One region of the Nocardioides sp. ChNu-99 genome, then DNA from elsewhere that is predicted to be linked to it. Evidence: predicted binding sites of a transcription regulator. Region 1 holds the regulator's gene; each other region holds the start of a gene.
What was found. The regulator LexA, encoded in region 1, represses DNA repair genes until DNA is damaged. The targets are predictions, from matches to a motif close to TCGAACANNTGTTCGA.
Positions count from the first base shown of each region.

Region 2: a site for LexA is predicted at 1,361-1,376, ahead of recA (recombinase RecA). Genes of this name have one in related genera too.
Region 3: a site for LexA is predicted at 2,082-2,097, ahead of KK617_RS13580 (HNH endonuclease signature motif containing protein). Genes of this name have one in related genera too.

Region 1 covers NZ_JAHWBL010000004.1:101,513-106,453, forward strand. The annotation lists gene KK617_RS02930 (alkaline phosphatase family protein) at 1-619, opposite strand, end outside; gene KK617_RS02935 (alkaline phosphatase D family protein) at 621-2,354, opposite strand; gene KK617_RS02940 (hypothetical protein) at 2,495-2,923, opposite strand; gene lexA (transcriptional repressor LexA) at 3,033-3,788, opposite strand; gene KK617_RS02950 (LysM peptidoglycan-binding domain-containing protein) at 4,159-4,539, shown strand; gene KK617_RS02955 (PKD domain-containing protein) at 4,775-4,941, opposite strand, start outside.
Region 2 covers NZ_JAHWBL010000007.1:4,617-9,557, forward strand. The annotation lists gene KK617_RS04015 (GNAT family N-acetyltransferase) at 1-448, opposite strand, end outside; gene KK617_RS04020 (DinB family protein) at 490-1,119, shown strand; gene KK617_RS04025 (DUF3046 domain-containing protein) at 1,116-1,310, shown strand; gene recA (recombinase RecA) at 1,542-2,579, shown strand; gene KK617_RS04035 (regulatory protein RecX) at 2,569-3,153, shown strand; gene KK617_RS04040 (PPK2 family polyphosphate kinase) at 3,177-4,022, shown strand; gene KK617_RS04045 (HipA family kinase) at 4,019-4,783, shown strand; gene KK617_RS04050 (DUF3037 domain-containing protein) at 4,780-4,941, shown strand, end outside.
Region 3 covers NZ_JAHWBL010000042.1:11,685-16,625, forward strand. The annotation lists gene hemQ (hydrogen peroxide-dependent heme synthase) at 1-296, shown strand, start outside; gene KK617_RS13580 (HNH endonuclease signature motif containing protein) at 536-2,041, opposite strand; gene KK617_RS13585 (cysteine dioxygenase family protein) at 2,616-3,116, shown strand; gene KK617_RS13590 (rhodanese-like domain-containing protein) at 3,113-3,616, shown strand; gene KK617_RS13595 (acyltransferase) at 3,592-4,662, opposite strand; gene msrB (peptide-methionine (R)-S-oxide reductase MsrB) at 4,699-4,941, opposite strand, start outside.

The DNA of each region.
Region 1 (4,941 bases):
CGATCGACAGCGCCGCGTCCATCGTGAAGGCGTCGGGCGCGTGCCCGCTGATGGGCACGATGGGCCGCGGCTCCCAGCGGAAGGTCGCCTGGCGCCCGAAGATGCCGTAGAGGTACTCCTTGCTCAGCACCGTCCCGGCGGTGAGGCCGTGCTTGCGGGCCCACCACAGCAGCGTGGGGGCGACGAGGTCGCCGGGCCGGTCGAGGGTCCGCTCCTCACCGATCGTGCGGTCGAAGATCGAGTTGGCCGGCACGCCGCTGCGGTCGGGGCGCACGCCGGTCATCATCATCACGTGGTTCGGGATGGTCTCGAGGATCGGCATCGACCGCCCGCGCGGGAAGTTGAACCCGCCGTCGCGCAGCGCGCGGAGGTTCGGCATGAAGCCGGAGTCGATCTCGTCGGGGCGGCAGCCGTCCACGACGAGCACGTAGGCCCGGTTCCAGCTCTTCGGCGCGGCCTGCGCGGGGGCGCCCGCAGCGGCGGAGAAGAGCAGGCTCGCGCCGCCCGCACCGGCGACCTTGAGGAAGGTACGACGCTGCGCCGCCGGGCGCTGCTGCTCGCGTTCGGGATCACCGTCGAGGAACGGCGAGGGCCCGGAGGAACGGTGGTCGTGGCCCATGTCAGTTTCCTCCCACGGGCCCGGCGGCCCGGCTCAGCTTGTTGGTGCCGGCGAGCGTCTGGAACGACGCCGCCCAGGTGGAGCCGGCGTTCCGCTGGTCGCGGGGGCCGGTGGTGTACCAGTCCATCTGCGCCCGGGCGGGCGTCACGTCGAGCACGGAGTAGCCGTGGCTGTCGAAGTCCAGGTAGCGCACGTGGCGGTTCGCCGTCCTGATGACCGTCTCGACGGCGAGGCTCGCCGTGCGCGGCGGGGCCCCGAGGATGTCCTTGAGGTTGTTCGACGTGACCGAGCTGGCGACGAACTCGACGCCGGCCGAGCGGCCCAGCGGGTAGGTGGCGACGTCGTACGGCAGGTCGGCGGCCCACCCCGAGTGGATGTCGCCGGTGACGAAGACGGTGTCGCGGATGCCCTGGTCGCGGATGTGGGTGAACAGCTCGCGCCGGTCGTCGGTGTAGCCGTCCCACTGGTCGACGTTGTAGGGCGCGCCGTCGCGCGGCAGCAGGCCGGTGACGTCGTTGACCGGGTCGATGAGGTCGGTCGGCAGCTGGGCGAAGGTGACGGGCGCGATCATCACGGGGTTGCCGACCAGCTTCCACTGCACCGCGGTGCTGGCCACCGCCTTCTTGAGCCACGCGAGCTGCTCGCGGCCGGTGATGGTGCGGGCGGGGTCGCTCACGGCCGGGTCGACGACCGGGTAGGCGACCTGCTGGTCGCGGTAGGTGCGCAGGTCGAGCATGCTCAGCTCGGCGAGGGTGCCGAACCGCAGGCTGCGGAACAGGCGGGTCCCGTCACCCAGCGCGGCGGTCGAGCCGAGCCGCACGGGCATCCACTCGTCGTACGCGCGGTGGGCGCGCGAGCGGCGCGTGGCCCAGTCGCCCTCGCCCGGCTGGTGGTTCTCGGCGCCGTCGCGCCAGGCGTCGTTGGTCGACTCGTGGTCGTCCCAGGTGACGACGAACGGGTACTTCGAGTGCAGCCACTGGAGGTCGGGGTCCTCCTTGTACTGCCCGTGGCGCTGCCGGTAGTCGGCGAGGGAGACCATCTCGCGGGCGGGCACGTGGCGGCGCACGTCGACGTCGTCCTGCCCCATGCCGTACTGCCCGGGTGCGTACTCGTAGAGGTAGTCGCCGAGGTGGAGGATCGCGTCGAGGTCGTTGCGGGCCGCGAGGTGGCGGTAGGCGTGGAAGTAGCCCGCCTGCAGGTTGGCGCAGGAGACGACGCCCATCCGCAGGCGTGCGGGCGCGCTCGTGTAGGCCGGCGCCGTCTTGGTGCGCCCCACCGGGCTGGCCACGCCGCGGTGGAGGAAGCGGTAGTAGTACCACCGGCCCGGCTGCATGCCCCACGCGTCGACCTTGACCGTGTGGTCGGCGGCGGCGTCGGTGCGCACGGTGCCGCGGGTGACGAGCTGGCGGAAGCGGGTGTCGGTCGCGACCTGGTACTCCACCGTCACCGCCGGCCCGCGGCCCGAGCCGGGGGTGGCGTCGGGGGTGGGGGTCACACGGGTCCACAGGACGACGCGGTTGGCGAGCGGGTCGCCGGAGGCGACGCCGTGGCGGAAGTACGGCGACGCGCCGGCCAGCGCGGCGCGGGCCTCGTCGTCGTCGAAGGGGCTGACGACGAGCGCTGCGGCGCCGACGAGGGCGCCGCCGGCGAGCACGGTACGGCGGGGCACGGACGGGAGGGCGAGCTGCTGCTCGACTCCAGCGTCGGTGCGGGTGGGGGATGAGGCCTCGGTCACACCTCATTGAACGACGAAAAACGGGCCAGGTCCCGCGAACGGTGATGTGAGCACCGTCCGGACGGCGGGAGTTCACCCGGAGGTCGACTGGGTGGGTGGGGCGGCGGGTGCGGGCGGCGGGTGCGGACGGCGGGTGCGGGTCAGAAGAAGGAGAGCACGTAGCTGCCGAGCAGCGCGACGATCACGAGGAGCGCCACGATGCGGGCCCAGGTGGGGATGGTGCTGGTGTGGTCGTCGGTCGCGGGCTGCGACGCCGGCACGTCGCGCAGCTCCGGCGGGTCGTCGAGGTCGCCGTCGTACGTCGCGCGGCCGAGCCCCGAGGGATGGTGACGCCGGGCCTCGAGTTCGCCGGAGCAGCGGTCGAACCAGGCGTCGACGGCGCGTGCGTCGTACACCTGCGAGCGGTGGACGAGGGCGAACGGCCGGGTGTCGAGGGGGCCGGGGTGGAAGCCGGTGCGGCGGCCGCGCTGCACGTCGTCGAGCAGCGTCGCGACGTGCCGGTCGACCGCGGCGATGTCGTAGCCGTCGGCGGCCTCCAGCACGGGGAAGCGGGGCGCGTCAGCCGACATGGCACCTCCTCGGAGCGGGTCCCCGCAAGGGTACGGCGCACCCCGCCCGACCGGGGCATCGACCGCGGGTGGGACGGCCGGTGCCCGGGCGGGCGCGGGTGCAGGTGGCTCAGAGGCGGCGCAGGACCGCGGTGACCTTGCCGAGGATGGTGGCGTGGGTGCCGTCGATCGGGTCGTACGCCGGGTTGTGCGGCAGCAGCCAGACCTGGCCGTTCTTGCGCTGGAAGGTCTTCACGGTGGCCTCGCCGTCGATCATGGCCGCGACGATCTCGCCGTTCTCGGCGTTGGGCTGCTGGCGAACCACGACGTAGTCGCCGTCGCAGATCGCGGCGTCGACCATCGAGTCGCCGGAGACCTCGAGCAGGTAGAGGGTGCCGTCGCCGACGAGCTGCTGCGGAAGGGGGAAGACCTCCTCCACGCGCTGCTCGGCCAGGATCGGGCCGCCGGCGGCGATGCGCCCGACGACCGGCACGTACGTCGCGGCCGGCTGGGCGTCGCCGATGCCGGTCTCGTCGAGGACGGCGTCGAGGTCGGGGTCGGTGACGGAGGAGACGGCGGCGCGCTCGGGGGAGCCGGGGGTGACGACCTGGATGGCCCGCGGCCGGTTCGGGTCGCGGCGCAGGTAGCCCTTCTCCTCCAACGCCTTGAGCTGGTGGGCGACCGAGGAGGAGCTGGTGAGGCCGACCTGCTCGCCGATCTCGCGCATGCTCGGCGGGTAGCCCTGGTCGTCGAGCGCCTGCGTGATGACGGCGAGCACCTTGGCCTGGCGGGGGGTCAGGCGGGCCTGGCCGGCGGCGGGCTCGGGAAGGGCGGACAGGTCCTCGACCGTGGCGCCCGTCTCGTCGCTCTTGCTGCTGCTGGCCATCTCCGCCTTCTTCCCGCGCCGGGGCGCGCTCCGTCTGCCTGTTCGGTGGACCGGTTCCGTCGTGCGCCCGGGCCACCGTGCCGCTGCGTCGGGCATCGGGCCGGGCCCGGTCGACGCAGGTCACGCTAGTCGTTCGTGACCTCCGGCATCAAACATCTGTTCGAACCGGCGTGTCGGTCGGCGTGCGGGGAGGCTCGAAGAAATGTTCGACTGCACCCTTGATTGGTTCGAACACCTGCTCTACTGTCGAGCACGTGTTCGATCGAACGGATGATCGACAGTGGGTCTGGAGCGGTTGCGGATCAGAACTGTCGGTGGCCGTCGGTAGACATCAGCTCGTCCGACCCGACTCCTTCCCCTGGAGGTCATCATGAGCAGCACGTACGCCGTTCCCGCCGTCCGCACCCGTCGTCCGGCCGCGCCGCGCTCCGTCGCCGCGCAGTCCGCTCGTCGCAGCACCGTGCGGCTCACCCACCGGGGTCGTGTGGTCGTCGTCGCGCTCGCGCTCCTGGTGATGCTCGCGCTCGGCGTCGTGCTGGGCTCCGTCTCGTCCGCTACCGACGAGCCCGGCCCGACCGGCACGACCGAGACGGTGCGCGTCGGCGCTGGCGACACGCTGTGGGCCATCGCGTCGGAGCGGGCCGCCGACGGCGAGAGCGTCCAGAGCGTCATCGACGAGATCCGCTCCCTCAACGCGATGTCGAGCGGCTCGCTGCAGGCTGGTCAGCTGCTGGTGGTGCCCACCAGCTGACCCCGGCCGCCCCGCGCCCGGCATCCCGTCGGCGCGCGCTCGGGCGGCCACAGACCCCGACAGGTCGCTTCGACCCCGACCTGTCGGTCCACCGGGGAAGAACCACGAGGGGCGGAGCTTCGGCTCCGCCCCTCGTGCCGTTGGTGGTGCGCGTCCGTCGCCCCCGGTGGTTGAGGTGCTCGCGCTAGCGAGCCTCGAAACCACGTCCTGACCCGCGGCGGGGCGACGGCACCGGTCAGTCGGTGAGGACGGGTGTGGCTTCGTCGACCTGGAGGGGCACGGGTGCGCTGGGCATGGTGACGGTGCCGGCGACGTCGAGCCAGGGGCCGCCGTTGACGCGGTAGCGGGCTGACCAGGTGGTGGTGACGGTGACGTCGTAGCTGCCGGTCTGTTGGTAGCGGT
Region 2 (4,941 bases), on a different contig from region 1:
TGCCGACCTCCTTGAACTCGCCGACCTTGGCGAACCCGCACGCCACGTGCAGCCGCTCGCTGGCGGGGTTCGGCAGCGCGACGGCCGCGATCGCGGTGTGCACGCCGGAGACCGCCATGGTCTGCAGCAGGGCCGGGTAGAGCATCCGGCCGACGCCGCGGCCGCGCACCGAGCCGTCGAGGTAGATCGACGTCTCCCGCGTCAGCGCGTAGGCGGGACGGGGGCGGAACGACCAGGAGTAGGCGTAGCCCACCGCGTGGTCGTGTGCGTCGACGGCGACGAGGAGGTGGTCGCCCGGGTGCTCGCCGTCGAGGCGGGCGCGCCAGTAGTCGGTGTCGGGGGGCTCGAGGTCGAACGTGGCGAGCGAGTGCTCGACGGCGTGGTTGTAGATGGCGGCGATCCGGGGCAGGTCGCGCTCGTTCGCGGAGCGGGTCGCGTACTCGGCCATCCGCCCATCATCGCCCAGGTGGGCCTTGAGAGGATGCGGGGGTGAGCAGCTCGTGGGAGGCGCCGGCGCCGGACCTCAAGGACTGGACCTGGGTCCTGGACCGGCCGTGCCCCGACTGCGGGACCGCCAGCGGCGCCCTCGACGTCGAGGACCTGCCGTCGCTGCTGTCCGTCACGGCCGAGGCGTGGCACCGCGTCCTGGCCCGCCCGGGCGCCGCGGAGCGGCCGCGGCCGGGCACGTGGTCCCCGCTGGAGTACGGCGCGCACGTCCGCGACGTGCACCGGGTCTTCGACGAGCGCCTGGCGCTCGTGCTGGGGACCGACCCCGGGCCGGCCCGGTTCGCGAACTGGGACCAGGACGCGGCCGCCGTCGCCGGGCGCTACCACGAGCAGGACCCGGCGGTGGTGGCCGACGAGCTGGCCGAGGCCGCCGAGGAGGTGGCGCACCGCTACGCGCAGGTGGGTCCCGGCGACCTCGCCCGCACGGGCCTGCGCAGCAACGGCTCCGCCTTCACCCTGGTCTCGCTGGGGCAGTACCACCTGCACGACGTCGTCCACCACCTGCACGACGTCGGCTCCCCGGTGCGGGACGCCCTGCCCGCCGCCGCCCGTACGGCGCCGCGCACCCCCGCGGCCCCGCCGGCGGTCGCGACGCCGGGGGAGCGGGCGTGAGGCACACCGAGCTCTGGGCGCGTCTCGAGGTCGCGGTCGGTCCCCGCCTCGCACGCTCCTGGGCCCAGACGCAGGTGCACCCGGCGCTCGGCAACCGCACGGTGGTGGAGGCGCTCGACGCCGGGGTCGACCCGCGCGAGGTCTGGGCGGTGGTGCACCGCGCGCTCGAGCTGCCCGACTCCGAGCGCTGAGCGGGGCGACCCGGACGCGCCGACACGCCGCGCACGGGTCCTGCCTGACATCGAACACCTGTTCGTCTACGCTTTTCCCACACAGGCACGAGATCGGGTCGAGATCTCCCCAGGCGCCGGCGGCACACCACCGTTGTCGGTGGCTCGTCCTAGCGTCGTGCCCACGCGAACGACACAGGCAGCGCACGCTGCCGCTGGACTCGGGCCACGAGCTCGGAGGGGATGGACACCATGGCTGGTGCAGACCGCGGCAAGGCGCTCGACACGGCGCTCGCGAGCATCGAGAAGCAGTTCGGCAAGGGCTCGGTGATGCGTCTGGGTGACGACGCCCGCGCTCCCCTGGAGGTCATCCCGACGGGCTCGATCGCCCTCGACGTGGCCCTCGGCCTCGGCGGGCTCCCGCGCGGGCGCGTCGTCGAGATCTACGGCCCGGAGTCGTCGGGAAAGACGACCGTCGCGCTCCACGCGGTCGCCAGCGCCCAGCGCGCCGGGGGCATCGTGGCGTTCATCGACGCGGAGCACGCGCTCGACCCCGACTACGCGAAGGCGCTGGGCGTCGACACCGACGCGCTCCTCGTCTCGCAGCCCGACTCGGGCGAGCAGGCGCTGGAGATCGCCGACATGCTGGTGCGCTCCGGCGCGCTCTCCCTCATCGTCATCGACTCGGTCGCGGCGCTCGTGCCCCGCGCCGAGATCGAGGGCGAGATGGGTGACAGCCACGTCGGTCTCCAGGCCCGCCTCATGAGCCAGGCGCTCCGCAAGATGACCGGTGCGCTCAACGGCGCCGGCACGACGGCGATCTTCATCAACCAGCTGCGCGAGAAGATCGGCGTCATGTTCGGCTCGCCCGAGACCACCACGGGTGGCCGGGCGCTGAAGTTCTACTCCTCGGTCCGCCTCGACGTGCGGCGCATCGAGACGCTGAAGGACGGCACTGACTCGGTCGGCAACCGCACCCGCGTGAAGGTCGTGAAGAACAAGGTCGCACCGCCGTTCAAGCAGGCCGAGTTCGACATCATGTACGGCAAGGGCATCAGCCGCGAGGGTGGCCTCATCGACGTGGGCGTGGAGTCGGGCCTCGTCCGCAAGGCGGGTGCCTGGTACACCTACGACGGCGACCAGCTGGGCCAGGGCAAGGAGAACGCGCGCAACTTCCTGCGCGACAACCCCGACCTGGCCGACGAGCTGGAGAAGAAGATCCTCGAGAAGCTCGGCGTGGGTCCGCAGGTCGACCAGCCGGCGGAGCCGATCGGCGTCGATGACTTCTGATCCCGCCGAGCTGCGCGCGCTGCTCGACGCCCCTCCGCCGCCCGACCCGGTGGCGGAGGGCCCCGACGCCGACGTCGAGCAGGTCGCCCGCACGATCCTGCTCGACCAGCTGACGGGGCGGGCGCGCAGCCGCAAGGAGCTGGCCGACAAGCTGGCCGCGCGCGAGGTCCCGGCGGACGTCGCGAGCCGCCTCCTCGACCGGTTCGAGGAGGTCGGCCTCGTCGACGACGCCGCCTTCGCCCGCACGTGGGTGGACGGGCGCCGGTCCGCGAAGGGCCTGGCGCGCCGGGCGCTGGCCCAGGAGCTGCGCCGCAAGGGCGTCGACGACGAGGTCGCCCGCGAGGCCCTCGACGAGATCGAGCCCGACGACGAGACGGCGACGGCCCGGGCGCTGGTGCGCAAGCGGCTCCGCTCCCTCTCGGGGGTCGAGGCCCCGGTGGCCACCCGTCGCCTCGTCGGCATGCTCGCCCGGAAGGGGTACAGCCCCGGCACGGCGTACGCCGTCGTCAGCGACGAGCTGCGCCGCCAGGGCCGCGAGGTCGACGACTCCGACCACGAGCCGGCCGACGACTGAGCCCCGGGTGCCATAGTGGCGCGGTGGACACCTCGCTGCTGCGCGCACCCGACGGCGCCTTCTCCCTGGCCGACATCGACCCGGGCGCCACGCCCGGCTTCGACGGCGGCAAGGCCGCGGGCAAGGAGGAGCTGAGCACGGTCGTCGCCGAGCTCACCGACCTGCAGGAGCGTCTCTTCGCCGAGGGACGCACCCGGCCCGACGCACGACGCGTGCTGCTCGTGCTGCAGGGGATGGACACGTCCGGCAAGGGCGGCACGGTGCGGAAGGTGATCGGGTCCCTGGACCCGCAGGGCGTGGCGATCGCCTCCTTCGGCACCCCGACGCCCGAGGAGCTCGAGCACGACTTCCTGTGGCGCGTCCGCTCGCGGCTGCCGGCCCCGGGCCGCATCGGCGTGTTCGACCGCTCGCACTACGAGGACGTGCTCATCGCCCGGGTGCGCTCACTGGTGCCGGCCGAGGAGGTGGACCGCCGCTACGCAGCGATCCGCGACTTCGAGGCCGACCTGGTCGCCGACGGCGTCCGCGTCGTCAAGGTGATGCTGCACATCTCGCCCGAGGAGCAGCGCGACCGGCTGCTCGCCCGTCTCGACGAGCCCGCGAAGCACTGGAAGTTCAGCCCGGCCGACATCGACGACCGCGCCCTGTGGGCCGACTACCAGGGGGCCTACGAGCGGGCGATCACCGAGACGCACCGGCCCGGGGCGCCGTGGCACGTCGTACCCGCCGAGTCGAAGTGGTACCGCAACCTGGCGGTGGCCCACCTGCTGCTGGCCGAGCTGCGGGCGCTGGACCTGCAGTGGCCCACCGCGTCGTTCGACCCCGCCGAGCAGCGCCGTCGGCTGGTCGAGGAGGACCCGCTGTCGTGATCCCGCTCCAGCACGTCACGCGGTACGTCGCGCCGCTGCGGGAGGGGGGGAGCCTGCCCGGCCTCGTCGAGGCCGACGACCTCGGCACCTACGTGTGCAAGTTCCGTGGTGCCGGCCAGGGCCTGCGGGTGCTCGTCGCGGAGGTCGTCGTCAGCGGGCTCGCCCAGCGTCTCGACATCCCCACCCCGCGGCTCGTCGCCCTGGAGCTGCACCGCGACCTGGCCCGCTACGAGGCCGACGAGGAGGTCCAGGACCTGCTGCGGGCCAGCGTCGGTCTGAACCTGGGGGTCGACTTCCTGCCCGGGGCCTTCGGGTTCGACCGGTCCGTCGAGGAGGACACGGAGGTGGCACCACGCATCCTGTGGCTCGACGCGCTGACGGCCAACGTCGACCGCTCGTGGCGCAACCCCAACCTGCTGCGGTGGCACGGGCGCACCTGGGCGATCGACCACGGGGCCTCGCTCTACTTCCACCACGCGTGGAGCGGCGGAGTCACCGACCCGGCCCGGTTCGCGGCGCAGCGCTGGGACGTCAGCGACCACGTCTTCGCCGACCGCGCCGGCGACCTCGCCGAGGTCGACGCCCGGGGCCGTGCACTGCTGGGCCCCGACGTCCTCGCCGACGTGGTGGCCCAGGTGCCGGACGAGTGGCTCGAGCCCGTGCCGGGAGCCGCGACCCCCGCGGAGCTGCGCGCGGCGTACGTGCGCTTCCTCGGCGCCCGCCTCGGCACCCGCGCCTGGCTGCCGGGAGCCGACGCGTGAGCGGGGAGCGGTCGCCGTACCAGTACGTCGTGCTCCGCTGCGTGCCGCGCGTGGACCGCGAGGAGTTCCTCAACGTCGGCGTGCTGCTCTACTGCGAGGCGCGCAGCTTCCTCGCCGTGGCGTGGCACGTCGACGAGGAGCGGCTCACCGCCGCCTTC
Region 3 (4,941 bases), on a different contig from region 1:
CGTTCGTGCGGTCGTACGAGTGGTACCTCCTGCCCGACGAGGAGCGGCGCGCGCTGCTCGTCGAGCACGGCAAGATGGCGCGCCCCTACCCCGACGTGCGCGCCAACACCGTCAGCTCGTTCGCGCTGGGCGACTACGAGTGGATGCTGGCGTTCGAGGCCGACGACCTCGGCCGCATCGTCGACCTCATGCGCGAGCTGCGCGCCTCCGGCGCCCGCCGCCACGTGCGCGAGGAGACGCCGTTCTACACCGGTGCGCTGACCCCCGTGCGGGAGCTCGTCGAGCGCCTGCCCTGAGCCCGGGGCGCCGGGCGCGCGGGCGCGCGGGACCCGCGCCCGGCGTTCGTGGTGCCAGCGCCACGGAATGTCTGGCGCTGGCCCCACGCAACCTGCGATCGCGGGTCGAGCGGTGGTCGAGGTGGCCGCGCTAGCCGCCGGTGGTTGAGGTGGCCGCCCCGGCGGCCCTCGAAACCACACCTGGACATGCCGGTGGCCCCGCCAGGTCCTGCTGGGGTGGCGGGGTCGGCGCTAGCGGGTTAGTTCAGAGGTGTGGTGCCGGTCGAGTCGACGGCGTATCGAAGCCCGTGCGGGCTGGTCCAGAGGTAGGTGCCGAGGGGGTCGCGGTGGTAATGCCATCGGCGATCGGGCGGATCTGCGCTGGTCGGACTGAAGTCCGGTGGGCTCGCCCCTGACAGCGACGGATGGGTCTTGGCCCTGTGCTCGCCTCGGCAGAGCGGCGCGAGATTAGTCGTGGATGTCTGGCCGGCGCCGGGTGCTGCTTCCCACCGGTAGGGCTCGGTGTGGTCGAGGTCGAGCCCTCGTGCAGCTCTGCCGCAGTAAGGGAAGGCGCAGGTGGGCCGGTCGAGGCGCACTCGTTCGGCGATCCGGTCGGGGACCTCGTACGCGTCGACCGCCACATGCCCGCTGAGGTCGATCACCGGCTTCAAGACCACTTTCGTGCCGGGCGTGCGGCACCAGTCGCGGACCTGGTCGGCCGTGACGAGGCTGCCGGTGTTCTCGAGGCGGGCGAGGTCGATGCCCGTGGTCCCGGTCGCGGCGTCGATGCCGGGTCCGTCACCGGGTCGGTGTGAGGCGATGGCGGCGTCGGAGAGGTGGACGTAGAGCACGACCTGACGGGCGGGTGCCCGGGTCGAGCCGGCCGCCTGCCCAGCGTCTGCCTCCGCACCGTAGAGGTCGAGTGCGGTCTGGCGTCGTGCGAGCTCGCCGAGGGCCATGGAGCGGCGTACGTCGAGGTCCGCGTCGCAACCGGCGGCGGCGAGGTCGGCAGCCACTCGTTGGACGGCGTTGTTCAGGTCGAGGGCGTCGGCGAGGTCGAGGGTGCCGTGGACGGGCACCACACCGGTCCACGGCGACGCCGCGTCGACGGGAGAGGTCTCGACCGTGAAGTAACGGCCGGCGTCCGCATCCGCCCGGTCGAGCTCGGCGTTCTCGGGGTCGAACCGCACCACCGCTTCGGCGACGAGGCGCTCGACGGTCGGCATGGTGGCGCGATGGGCGACGGGGGCGAGGTTCCGGTCCACGAAGTCAGCCGCCTCGGCGGTCAGCGTGCGGGTCAGGGCCGCGATCTTCCGTGCCCGCCACACCGGCAGTGCCTGCTTCTGCGTGGCCGGGTCGGCGCCGGCGTGGACCCGGGCCCACAGCCGCGGGAGGCGGTGACGCAGCTCGATCGCGTCACCGACCAACGGCCGGCCGGACGCGACGGAGCGGCCGAGCGCCGCGGAGATCTCGTACAGGCAGAACTCGGAGACCAGGGGTGCGCCGGGTCCGCCGAGCTCGAGGAACCGGTCACCGCCCGGCACTGAGCTGGGGTCGTCGTGCCAGAGCCCGAGGGGACCGATGGGGTCGCCCACGACGGCGCCGGCCTTGCCGTCGGTGTGGGCGTCGGCCCAGTCGGCGACCGCGACGAACGCCGCTACCTCCGCCGCACGCTGGGTCGCTGCAGCGGCTCGGGCGGTAGCGAGCAGCGCCGGCGTGTCGATGGCGGGTGGGGCCTCGACGACTGCGGTGCTCGGGTGGTTCATACGGACAACGCTAGGGGTGGCCACCGACAGTTCCGGGTCCGCGAACGGGGGTTGGGGAAAGAAGTTCTGAGTCTTTCTCGCCGGGTCCCGGCCGACCTCGCTGTGTCTGCCCGGGCGTGGTTTCGAGGGGCGCTGGCGCGCCCACCTCAACCACCGGAGCGCAGACCGCCGACCTCGTGCGGGCGTGGTTTCGAGGGCCGCTGGCGCGCCCACCTCGACCAGCGCTGGCGCGCCCACCTCGACCACCGCTGACGCGCCCACCTCAACCACCGACCGGGCGCGGCGGACCCGCGCCGTACCGTCCACCATGTGACCACGCGGGCGACCGCGTCGGGGCGCCTCTGCTACGAATGACCCATGTCCTCCCACGGTCTCGCGGTCGCGACGCACGACGCCGTCTGGCGTCTGCACGTCGACCTCCGCCTGACCGCCAGCGCCCTGTGTCGCTGCCGTCGCTGCTCGCTCTGAGACCGACCACCACGCCCGCACCGCGGGCCGTCGCCGCGCCAGCGCGCGGCTGAGCACCCGGCACGACCGAGGCCCGGACCACCGGGCGACACCCCAGGACGCCACCATGACGCTGCAGAACATCCGCCGTACCGACGGACCGGCCCGCGAGACCCCGGCCGGGCTCGCGGTGCTGCCCCTCCTCCAGACGCTCCGCGAGATCGCCGCGGACCCCGACCTCCACGAGCTGGTCGACCTCACCCACCCCGACCGGCAGTCGCTCGAGCTGCACGCGACGCCCGAGCTGCAGGTGTGGCTGCTGACGTGGCCACCCGGGTTCTCGACGGGCTGGCACGACCACGCCGGCTCGCGCGGCGCCTACGCCACCCTGCGGGGTCGGCTGACCGAGCACACGTGGGAGCTCGGCACCCCCTCGGCCTGGCACGTCGGGCGCGGCGAGGCCCGCGCGTACGCCGGCGGTCACGTGCACACGGTGCGCAACGAGACGGGTACGACGGCACTGTCGGTCCACGCGTACGCGCCGAAGCTGACCGCGATGACGCGCTACGAGGAGCGCGGCGGGCGCCTGTCCGTGGTCGGCGTCGAGCAGGCGGGGGTGCAGCTGTGAGCGCCCCGGCCATCGAGACCTGGTACGCGACTGCCGCGACCTCCGCGACCACCCGCACCACCACGCCCCGCACGCCGGCGGCGCCGGCCGGCCCCCGCTTCGAGGAGGTCTGGTTCGACGGTGTCGACGACATGCTGGCGGAGGCGCGGGCCCGGCTGCACCGCCTGAGCCCGCGGGCGGCGTACCAGTCCGTGCTGTGGCGCCGGGCGCTGATCGTCGACATCCGTCCCGAGCGGACCCGCCGCGAGCAGGGCGAGGTCGACCCGCGCCTGCGTCCGGTCGTCGTCGAGCGGGTCGACCTGGAGTGGCTGCTCGACCCGCGCAGCCCGCAGCGCCTGCCGGAGGCGGACTACGACCTCGCGGTGGTGGTGCTGGACGCCCACGGCACGACCTCGTCGCTGGCGGCCGAGTCGCTGCAGCGCCTGGGCCTCCACGACGCCACCGACGTGGTCGGCGGCTTCGCGGCCTGGCGGGGTCAGGGGATGCCGACCGTCTCCTGACGGCTGATCGAGCGCTGGGCCCGGCGGGCGAGGATCTTGTCCTTGACCGCCAGGCTCGGCTTCTCGACGACGTGCCACGAGACGTAGGCGAGCGCCGCGGTCACGAGGGCAACGACGACGAAGTTCACCGCGAGCCGCGTCGTGCCGAACCACAGCACGAAGAGCTGCTGCACGGGGAACGCCCACAGGTACATCCCGTAGGACAGGTCGCCGAAGCGGGCGGCGCGCCGGAAGTACGGCGTGCTGCCCATCCCGACGACGAGCACGACGTAGGGCAACGTCAGCCAGGCGTACCAGTGCAGCTGGTCCGGACGCACCTGCTGCACCAGCACGTGCGCCGCGAGCAGCGCGACGGCGACGTCGGCGCGCAGGAAGCCCCGGCCCCACCGCTCGACCGCGAGGCGGATGAGCGAGCCCGCCATGAACAGCACGGCGAACCGGGCGAACTGCTCCGGCGCGAAGCCCCACACGCGGTCGAAGGTGCCGTTGGGCTGGTAGGCGACCCAGCACAGCCCGAGCACCACGACGAGCAGGGCGGCGAGGCGGAAGCGGTGGTCGCGCAGCACCAGCAGCGGCACCAGCAGGTAGCAGACGAACTCCATGGGCAGCGTCCACAGCGACCCGTTGATCGACGCCGGGTAGGGCAGGTCGTCTGTCACGCCGGGCAGCACGTTCTGGTGGTAGAGCGCGATGTTGCGGAAGTAGTCCCAGGTCAGCGGGTCCGAGAAGTACGAGCGGGCGCCCACCGACGAGGCCAGCGGTCCCAGCACGAGCGCGGTCACCGCCACGAGCACCGCGAGGGCGGGGAAGATGCGCAGGCACCGCGCGGCGAAGTAGGCGACCAGGTCGCGCTTCGACGCCCAGCTCGCTGCGATCAGGTAGCCCGAGATCGAGAAGAAGATGACGACGCCGAGCGTCTCGAGGGAGAACCCGCCGAACTTCGGCGTCTCCTCGGCGCGCCCGACGAGCACGAACCCGTGCCCGACGAGCACCATGAGGGCGCCGACGAGGCGCAGCCCGTCGAGGTTGTTGGTGCGGTGATCCACCCGCGGAACCCTACGGGGTCGCGGGCGGGTCCCCGCTCAGGCCTCCGGGCGCGGCTCGAGCGTCAGCGAGATCGAGTTGATGCAGTAGCGGTCGCCGGTCGGCGTGCCGTACCCGTCGGGGAACACGTGCCCCAGGTGCGAGCCGCACGACGCGCAGCGGACCTCGACGCGCTTCATGCCGTGGGAGTTGTCCTCGATGTACTCGATCGTGTCGCTGATCGGCTGGTAGAACGACGGCCAGCCGCAGCCCGAGTGGAACTTGGTGTCGGACTCGAACAG